One region of the Micromonospora sp. WMMD882 genome, then DNA from elsewhere that is predicted to be linked to it. Evidence: riboswitches for the same ligand, from Rfam matches in the RefSeq annotation. Region 1 holds a riboswitch; the other holds the start of a gene.
The links. A riboswitch is a leader RNA that binds a small molecule or an ion and turns the genes downstream of it on or off. The one in region 1 is predicted to bind cobalamin.
Positions count from the first base shown of each region.

Region 2: linked by a shared signal. The riboswitch ahead of O7606_RS03145 (prenyltransferase/squalene oxidase repeat-containing protein) and the one ahead of O7606_RS15855 (ribonucleoside-diphosphate reductase subunit alpha) in region 1 are both predicted to bind cobalamin.

Region 1 is NZ_CP114903.1:3,798,180-3,802,384, forward strand. Features, by position in the region: gene O7606_RS15855 (ribonucleoside-diphosphate reductase subunit alpha) at 1-1,475, opposite strand, end outside; cobalamin riboswitch at 1,611-1,828, opposite strand; gene O7606_RS15860 (cold shock domain-containing protein) at 1,986-2,405, opposite strand; gene O7606_RS15865 (glycoside hydrolase family 43 protein) at 2,526-4,100, opposite strand; gene O7606_RS15870 (hypothetical protein) at 4,197-4,205, shown strand, end outside.
Region 2 is NZ_CP114903.1:798,041-802,245, forward strand. Features, by position in the region: gene O7606_RS03135 (prenyltransferase/squalene oxidase repeat-containing protein) at 1-350, opposite strand, end outside; gene O7606_RS03140 (hypothetical protein) at 406-885, opposite strand; gene O7606_RS03145 (prenyltransferase/squalene oxidase repeat-containing protein) at 924-2,009, opposite strand; cobalamin riboswitch at 2,106-2,247, opposite strand; gene O7606_RS03150 (helix-turn-helix transcriptional regulator) at 2,256-3,050, opposite strand; gene O7606_RS03155 (ABC transporter ATP-binding protein) at 3,179-4,205, shown strand, end outside.

The DNA of each region.
Region 1 (4,205 bases):
CGCGGGTTCGACGCCGCCGCCTGCTCGGCCGGGTAGTAGTTGATGTCGATGACCCGGTCCAGGAACACCACCGCGGTACGGACCGTGGCGCGCAGCTTCTCCCAGTCGACGCCCTCGGCGGTGACGTGCGCGCCGAGGTTGACCGAGCCGAGGTTGCACACGGCGGTCTCGGTGTCGCTGTTCACCTCCAGGATCTCGGTGCACAGGTTCGACAGGTGGATGGTGTTGCCGGGCGCGCCGGTCTGGTTGGAGAGCCGGTTCGAGGCGTCCTTGAACGTCATCCACCCGTTGCCGGTCTGCGCCAGGGTGCGCATCATCCGCCCGTACAGGTCGCGGGCCTGCACCGTGCGGACGGCCTTCTTCTCGGCCGCCCGGTACGCCTCGTCGAACGCCTCCCCGTACAGGTCGGGCAGCTCGGGGGCGTCGGACGGGTCGATCAGCGACCACTCGCCGTCCGCCTCGACCCGACGCATGAACTCGTCCGGGATCCAGTTCGCCAGGTTCAGGTTGTGGGTGCGCCGGGCGTCCTCGCCGGTGTTGTCCCGCAGCTCCAGGAACTCCTCGACGTCCGGGTGCCACGGCTCCAGGTAGACGCAGGCCGCGCCCTTGCGCCGGCCGCCCTGGTTGACCGCCGCCACCCCGGCGTCGAGGGTCTTGAGGAACGGCACGATGCCGTTGGACCTGCCGTTGGTGCCCCGGATCAGCGCGCCCCGGCCGCGTACCCGGGACCAGGCGATGCCGATGCCGCCGGAGAACTTCGACAGCTTCGCCACCTGGTGGTACCGCTCGTAGATCGAGTCCAGCTCGTCGCGCGGCGAGTCGACCAGGAAACACGACGACATCTGGGTGTGCCGGGTGCCCGAGTTGAACAGCGTCGGCGAGCTGGGCAGGTACGCCAGGCTGGACATCAGCCGGTAGAAGCCGACCGCCTCGTCCGGCGTCCGGGACAGCCCGCACGCCACCCGCAGCAGCCAGAACTGCGGCGTCTCCACCACCAGCCGCGACTCCGGGTGCCGCAGCAGGTACCGGTCGGCGACGGTACGCAGTCCGAAGTACTCGAAGCGCAGGTCACCGGCGGGGTCCACGGCGTCGTCGAGCTGCCCGGCGTGCGCGGCCACGAACGCGGCCGTCGCGTCGCCGATCAGCCCGAGGCCGTGCGCGTACCGGATGGACTGACTGAAGCTCGCCACCTGCTGCCCACGGACCTCGGCGTCAACGTACGCGGCCAGCAGCCGGGCGGCCAGCTTCGAGTACTGCGGCTCCTCGCCGATCAGCTCCGCCGCCGTCTGGATGGAGAGCCGGTCCAGCTCGGCGGTGGTCGCCCCGTCGTACAGGCCGCTGATCGTCTTCGTGGCCACCCGCAGCGGGTCCACCTGGTCCAGGTCGCCGACCCACCGTTCGACCGCCCGGACGATCCGGTTGACGTCCACCGGCTCGGTGTCCCCGTTGCGTTTGCGGACCCGCATCACCGTCATGTCCCCTCCATCACGCCTGTCGACGAGGCCGACGAACGCGCGGGGACAGACGCCACTGGCCGCCGCAGGGGCGCGCCGGCCGTCCGGCCGGCTGATGGCGTCGGCCGTCCCGCGCGGCCTCCGACCGCCGCGCGCGGCAGCGCACGGCGCGCTGGCAGGTCTTCGGGCTCGCGGGCCGGACCGGTCCCCCGGTCGCCTACTGGCCGTCGCTTCCCAGGCCGTACGGCCCAGTGCTGTGTGACGGCGGTCGTTCCCACTCACCGCTGCGGGGCAGCCCCGGACTCGCACCGGGTTCCCTCTTACCCCGGACGCTCCCGTGCGGGAACGCCCGAACCAGCTACGCGAGCACTATATATGGTGCCGACACAGCGAAGGCAACACCAGATGTCGACGCGCCCGGTAGGCGATCGGTCACGCCCCGATCCCGCCGTGGGCGCGGACCAGCCATGCCCCGACCCGGCCGTGGGCACGGGCCAGCCACGCCCCGACCCGGCCGTGGGCGGGGACCGGTCAGGCCTCGACCCAGCCGTGGGCGCGGGCCCGCTCGGTGAGCGTCTCCCGGATCGCCGCGATCTGCGCGCCGGTCAGCGTCGGCACCCGGGTGATCAACGACTCGGTCACCTCGGTCATGAACTCCAGCGGCGACAGCACGTCGCACAGGCCGTCGTCGTCCTCCCGGGTCGCCCGCACGGCGCCCGGCTGACGCTCCACCCGGGGCGTCGGCGTGTCGAGGATCCGCACGCTCGCCGCCTTCAGGCCGCGCTCGCCCTCCTCGACCTCGTACTCCACCCGCAGACCGGAATGGACCTCGTGCCGGCGTTCCCCGAAGTCGTTCGCGTGGACGAAGACGTCCTCGCCCCCGGCGGACGGGGCGATGAACCCGTAGCCACGCACGTCGTCGAACCGGATCAGCTTTCCTACCAGCGCCACAGCAACCCCTGCCCCCACACGCTCACCACCACCGACCGGACCCGACGGCCAACCCGAGCGGGCCCCGGACCATTGGACCATGCCGCGCGCCCGCCCAGGTGTCCGCCCGGCCGGAACACCTCAGATCGCCCCGCCGTCCCGGGGCGTCGGGTCCCCGTCCCCGTCTTCGGGCTGGTAGTCGAACCAGTCGAAGTGGACGCTGCCGGTGGCCGCGTACATGCCGATCACCCGGCCGGTGAACCCGCCCGCGACCTCCGTCGACAGGTACCTTCCGTCCAGCTCCGCCAGCACGTCGAACGTGCCGTCCGCCGACTCCACGCCGAACCGCAGCACGTCCGGCTCCTTGCCGGGATGCCAGTCGCCGGGCGCGGGGGCCAGCACGTCGACCCGCAACCGGACCGGACCGGCCGGGACCGCCCGGGTCGCCACCGTCGCCAGCACCGACCCGATCCGGACCAGCACCCGCGCCTCGCCGTCGCCGACCTCGACGCCGTGGTGGTGCCGCTCGTCCAGCCGTACGACCAGCCCGCCGCGCCCGCCCGCCGGGTCGACCAGCGTCCGTACCCGGCAGGACGGATGCTGCTGACGGCGGCCCAGGAACGTGACGTCCCGCTCGTCCATCGACGCGCCCCGGGCCCGCAGCGTGAGCCAGCCCGGCCGCTCGGTCGTCGACCAGCTCTCCGCCGGCCGGGACCGCACCGACACCCAGCGCGGGTGCAGCCCGACGGCGTCGAAGTCGTCCCGGGCCGGCGGCTGCGGCGTCGGGCGCGCGGGCCACGGCGGGGCCGCCATCACCGGCTCGACCCCACCCACCACCGGCCAGCCGTCGACCCAGGTCACCGGGGCCAGGAACGTCTCCCGGCCGAGCACGTGCCAGCCGGGGGTGCCGCCACCGGGCCGTACGCCGAGCAGCACCAGCCACCACGAGCCGTCGGCGGCCTCCACCAGGTCGGCGTGGCCGGTGTTCTGGATCGGCCGGTTCGTGCCCCGGTGGGTGAGGACCGGGTTCGCCGGGCACGGCTCGTACGGCCCGCCGGGGGCGGTGGCGCGGGCCACCGAGACGGCGTGCCCGCGTTCCGTGCCGCCCTCGGCGATCAGCAGGTACCAGTAGCCGCCGACCCGGTACAGGTGCGGGGCCTCCGGGGCCTGCGCGCCCGGCGCGCCGGACCACAACCGGCGCGGCTCGCCGATCGTCCGGCCGGTGCGCGGGTCGATCCGCACCTGCTCGATCCCCGCGTACGTGCACCAGCAGTCACCCTCGTCGTCCCAGGTCAGGTCGGGGTCAATGCCGGGGACGCCGGGCAGCCGGACCGGGTCCGACCACGGGCCGGCCGGATCCTCGGCGGTGACCAGCAGGTTGCCGCCACCGTCGGCGCAGTTCGTGACGATCAGCCAGAACCGCCCGTCGTGGTGACGCAGCGTCGGCGCGTACACGCCCCCGGAGGACGCCGTGCTCGGCGGCAACGTCAACTGGCCCGGCCGGTCCAGCACGTTGCCGATCTGCTCCCAGTGCACCAGGTCCCGGCTGTGGAAGATCGGCACCCCGGGGAAGTACTCGAAGCTGGAACAGACCAGGTAGTAGTCGTCGCCGACCCGGCAGACGCTCGGGTCCGGGTGGAAGCCGGGCAGCACCGGGTTGCGGAACGTGCCGTCGGGCCAGCCGTCCGTGGTGCCGCGCGCCTGGGCCATGGTCATCGGAGCCTCCCCGGGATCGAGACGGTTTGAGCAGCTTGGAGCCGTGGGTACGCTCCCACACGATCAGCCGACCGACCCAGGAGGCTCCTCGTGATCATGGCTTTG
Region 2 (4,205 bases), 3.0 Mb from region 1:
GTCGCCCCGCCGTCGGTGAAGCCCTCGATGCCGTAGTCGTCGTAACTGTTGTAGGACCGCACGTGTGCCGCGACCTGCCGGGTCGCGGCCTGCCGGGTCGGCGTGTCCACGCCGGTCGCGGCCAGCGCCAGCAGCCCGTCGACGGTCAGGCCCCAGTCCTGACCGCCGAACGGGCCGGGCAGCGCCCCGTCGGCGTACTCGCCGGCCAGCCAGGACGCGGCCGCGCGCCCGGCGGTGGTGTCCGTCGGGGCCGGCGCGGCCCCGACGGTCGACGGGAGGACGGAGAACGCGGCGAGGGTCGTCGCCGCGACCACGCCGAGGCCGGTGGCGGGACGCCGGGACAGGGGCATCGGATGCCTTTCACGCAGTGGTGGGTCAGGACCCCGGCACGTCCGGGGTTAACGGTCAGGGAGCGGGGACGCTGGGCGGCGCGCCCGCCCCGAACGCCCAGCCCTCGACGCTGCCCGGGGCCGGGTTGTAGCTGCCCGCGCCGGAGGAGCTGTAGGACCAGGCGCCCCCGGCGGGGGCGTGCCAGTACGACCAGTACGCGGTGACCGGTGGGGTGTTGACGCACGGGTCGGTGGCGGCGGTGGGCTTGCCGTTGATCCGGCAGACGAACGCCAGCCCCCACCGGCTGGTGCCGGTCACCGTGAAACCGGCCGTCTGGAGGGCGGCCAGCCCGGTGGCCGGGTCACCGGGGGCGCAGGCGACCTGGACGCCGCCACCGAGCGCGGCGAAGTCCACCACGACGGTGACCCCGGTGGCGCCGGTGCAGGCGGCGGCCTGCGCCGCCGGTGGCGTCGGCTCGACGGCGGTCAGGGTGACGGCGGCGACGACGGCGGCCAGCAGACCGGCCAGTCGGGCTCGGACGGTGGTACGGAACATGGGTCCTCCTGGACGGGAGCGGCGGTGGGCGGGACGGCTCACGGGCAGGTGGGCAGCGGCGCGCCCACCGTGGCGTCGGCGCTGGACACGTGGTCGTACCCGACTCCGGTCAGGCCGAGGACGGCCTGGGCGGTGGCCCGGGTGGCGGTGTCGCGGTCGAAAGCGCCCCCGTCGAAGTCGACGGCGCCCCGGTCGGCCGGCGCGCCGGCGCAGCCCACCTGGAGCCGGGCCAGGAACCCCCGGGCCCGCGCCCAGGCCAGCGGGCGGTGCCCGGCGCGCAGCGCCTGCGCGGCGAGCCCGGTGCTGTTCGCGTTCGCCGTGCCGGCCCCGTTGGCGAAGCCGCCGTCGGGGCGCTGCACGGACAGCAGCCAGGCCAGCCCGGCGTCGGCGTCGGCGGAGCGGCCGGCCGCCCGCAGCGCCTGCGTCGCCAGCGCGGTGGCGTCCACGTCCGACACGCAGGTCGGCTGCGCCGGCAGCAGCGGGTAGCCGCCGTCGGCGCACCGGGTGCCGGCCAGCCAGGTGGCCGCCTCCGGCGGCACGCCCGGCCCGGTACGGCGCAGCGCGAGGATCGCGAACGACTGGCTGAACGCGTTGCTGTAGTCGCCGTACGCCGAGCGGTCGGCGAACCGTCCGCCGGGCTGCTGGAGGGAGCGGAGCCGGTCGACCAGGTCCACCCCGCCCACGTCGGTCGGGTCGCCGCCGCGCGCCGCGACGGCGAGCGCGAGTTTGGCCGTGGCGCCCGCGTACGCCTCGGCGTCGCCGTCGCCGAGGTAGCCGTCGCGGACGTCCGGCCGGGTGACCCAGGCCAGCGCCCGCGCGCCGTGGTCGTCGGCGACCCCGGCGGCGGCGAAGGCGAACACCGCGTCCAGGGTGAGACCCTGGTCCGGGTAGGCGACGCCGTCGAAGACGGTCTCGAAGCGTTCCCCGTCGACGAGTTGGCGGGCCAGCCACCCGGCGGCGGCGTCCGGACGGGTCACCCCCGTCCGCTCGACGGTGGCGACCGGGGTGGTGGCGACAGAGCCGGCGACGGCTGGAACGGCGACGGCGGGCGCGGCGAGGGTGACGGCGGAGAACACGCCGCAGAACAGGGCGAGCAGGTGGTGCCGGCTGAGGCGGACGACCATCGGAAGCGCCTTTCCGGCCCGGCGGTCGTCAGAAACCCCGACCAACGGCAGCGGCGCGCGATCGGGACTCCGACCCGTGGGCCACGACGGGTGGGGGAGCGGACAGGCGGGTACGACGGGTATTCGGGCTCGCCACCGAGGTGTCACCTCGACGGCCTACCGTTGCGGGCCAGCGCCGGACTTCGACCGGACTTCCCCCGCACGTACACGCGATGCAGTTGTGCCGACAGTCTTGCCGGGCGGCCGTCACCTGTCAACGCGTCGTCTGTCGCGAGCGGACGGTGACGGCATGTCGGGCCCGCGGCCCGGCCTGCCCGGCGGCCCGTCCCCGGCCTGCGGTTCGGCCCGGTAGGCGGCCCTGGCCTGCGGTTCCGTCCGGTGAACGGCTCTGGCCTGCGGTTCGGTCCGGTAGGCGGCCCGGGTCAGGTCGAGGGCCTCGGCCGCGTAGGCGCGGGCGACCGGGACGGCGCGCAGGTCGACGGCGAGGACGGCCAGCAGCGCGGCCAGCCGGGCGGCGGCGGTGTAGAGGCGGACGCGTTGCGGCGGATGCTGCCGGGTGGCCATGAGCTGGTCCACGCAGATCCGCAGCGGACGCAGCCGGGCCACCAGGGTGGCGGGCGGGCAGCGCCCCCGGTCGGCCACCGCCTGCCGCACCTCGTCCTCCAGGCGCGCCAACCGGGCGTCGGCGTCGGCGGTGTCCGTCAACGCCGACCGGTGGGCGTCGATGTGCGTCCGGTGCTCCCAGAGCGCGGCGTGGTCGTCGGCGCGGGCCGCCGGACGGCGTCGCCGTCGGTCGTCCAGGCCGGCGATGCGGTCGTGCTCGGCGGCCAGCACGCCACCGGTCCGCAGCACCGTGTCGCACCGGCTCCAGAACGACCGCTCGGGATGCTGGCGGCCGGTCTCGGTGTTCGCCACCGAGCTGCGCCCGTACTGCACGAGCCGGGCCAGGCCGTGCTGGGTGTGGCCGGCGGCCCTGCGCAGGTGGGCGAGGTGCCGGCCGAGCGCGCGGCGGGCGGCGGTGATCTCGTCGGGCCCACCCATCGCCGCCACCCCCGGTCGCCGCGGTCACGATGAGCCGACACGGTAACCACCCCGGGTGACCATCTGCCGACAATGTCGTCGCCCGGCGTTGCGGGCGTGTCGACCCGGCGGGCGCATACCGTCCCTGCATGTTCACGACCGGCCACCCCGACCGACCGGCCGCCCCGCCCGCGTCGGCGGCCGGCGATCCGACGCCTGACGATCCGGTGCTGCCGGAGCTGCGCGAGATGTGGTGGGAGACCGGCGTGCGGGCCCGTGCCCAGGCCGGCGTGTTCGCCGTCTTCTCCGAGCTGCCGCGCCTGATCCGGGCCGCCCTGCGGGTGAGCTGGCGGGCCGACCGGGTCCGCACCACGATCGTCGGCGTCACGACGCTGTTCGCCGGCGCGATGTCGGCGTTCGGGCTGATCGCCGCGCAGCGGGTGCTGGTGGAGCTGTTCGCCGGCGGGCCCACCGCCGACAAGGTCCGCGCCGCGCTGCCGGCCCTGGTCGCCCTCGCAGCGGTGACCGCGCTGCGCGCCGGGATGGCCGCCGCGACGGGGTACGCGCAGAACGGCCTCACGCCCAAGGTGGACCGCGAGGTCGAACGGGGCCTGTTCGAGGTCACCACGGCAGTACGGCTGGAGGCGTTCGACGCCGACGCGTTCGCCGACGACATGGAACGCGCCTCCCGTGGCGCGGACTCCACCACCGGCCTGGTGCAGGCGTCGACGAACCTGCTCGCCGGCCTCAGCGGCGTCCTCGCCGTGGCCGTCGCCGTGCTGGTGATCCACCCGTTGCTGCTGCTCGCGCTGCTGGTGGCCACCGTGCCGAACGCGTGGGCGTCGCTGCGCGCCGGGCACCTGAGCTACCAGACGTACGCCGCCGGTTCGGTCCGGCGTCGGCGGCTGTGGCTGCTGCACCGGCTGATGGCCGAGCGTGACTCCGCCGCCGAGCTGCGCTCCTACCGGCTGCGTGAGTTCCTGCTCGACCAGTACGACCGGGTGATGGCTGTCGAGACCGGTATCCAGCTCGCGCTGGCCCGGCGGGTCACCACGACCACCACGGTCGGCGCGATGACCGGCGGGGTCGCCGTCACCGTGGTCTACGTGCTGCTCGGCCTGCTGCTCGTCGACGGGCAGATCCCCCTCGCCGCCGCCGCGACCTGCGTCATCGCGA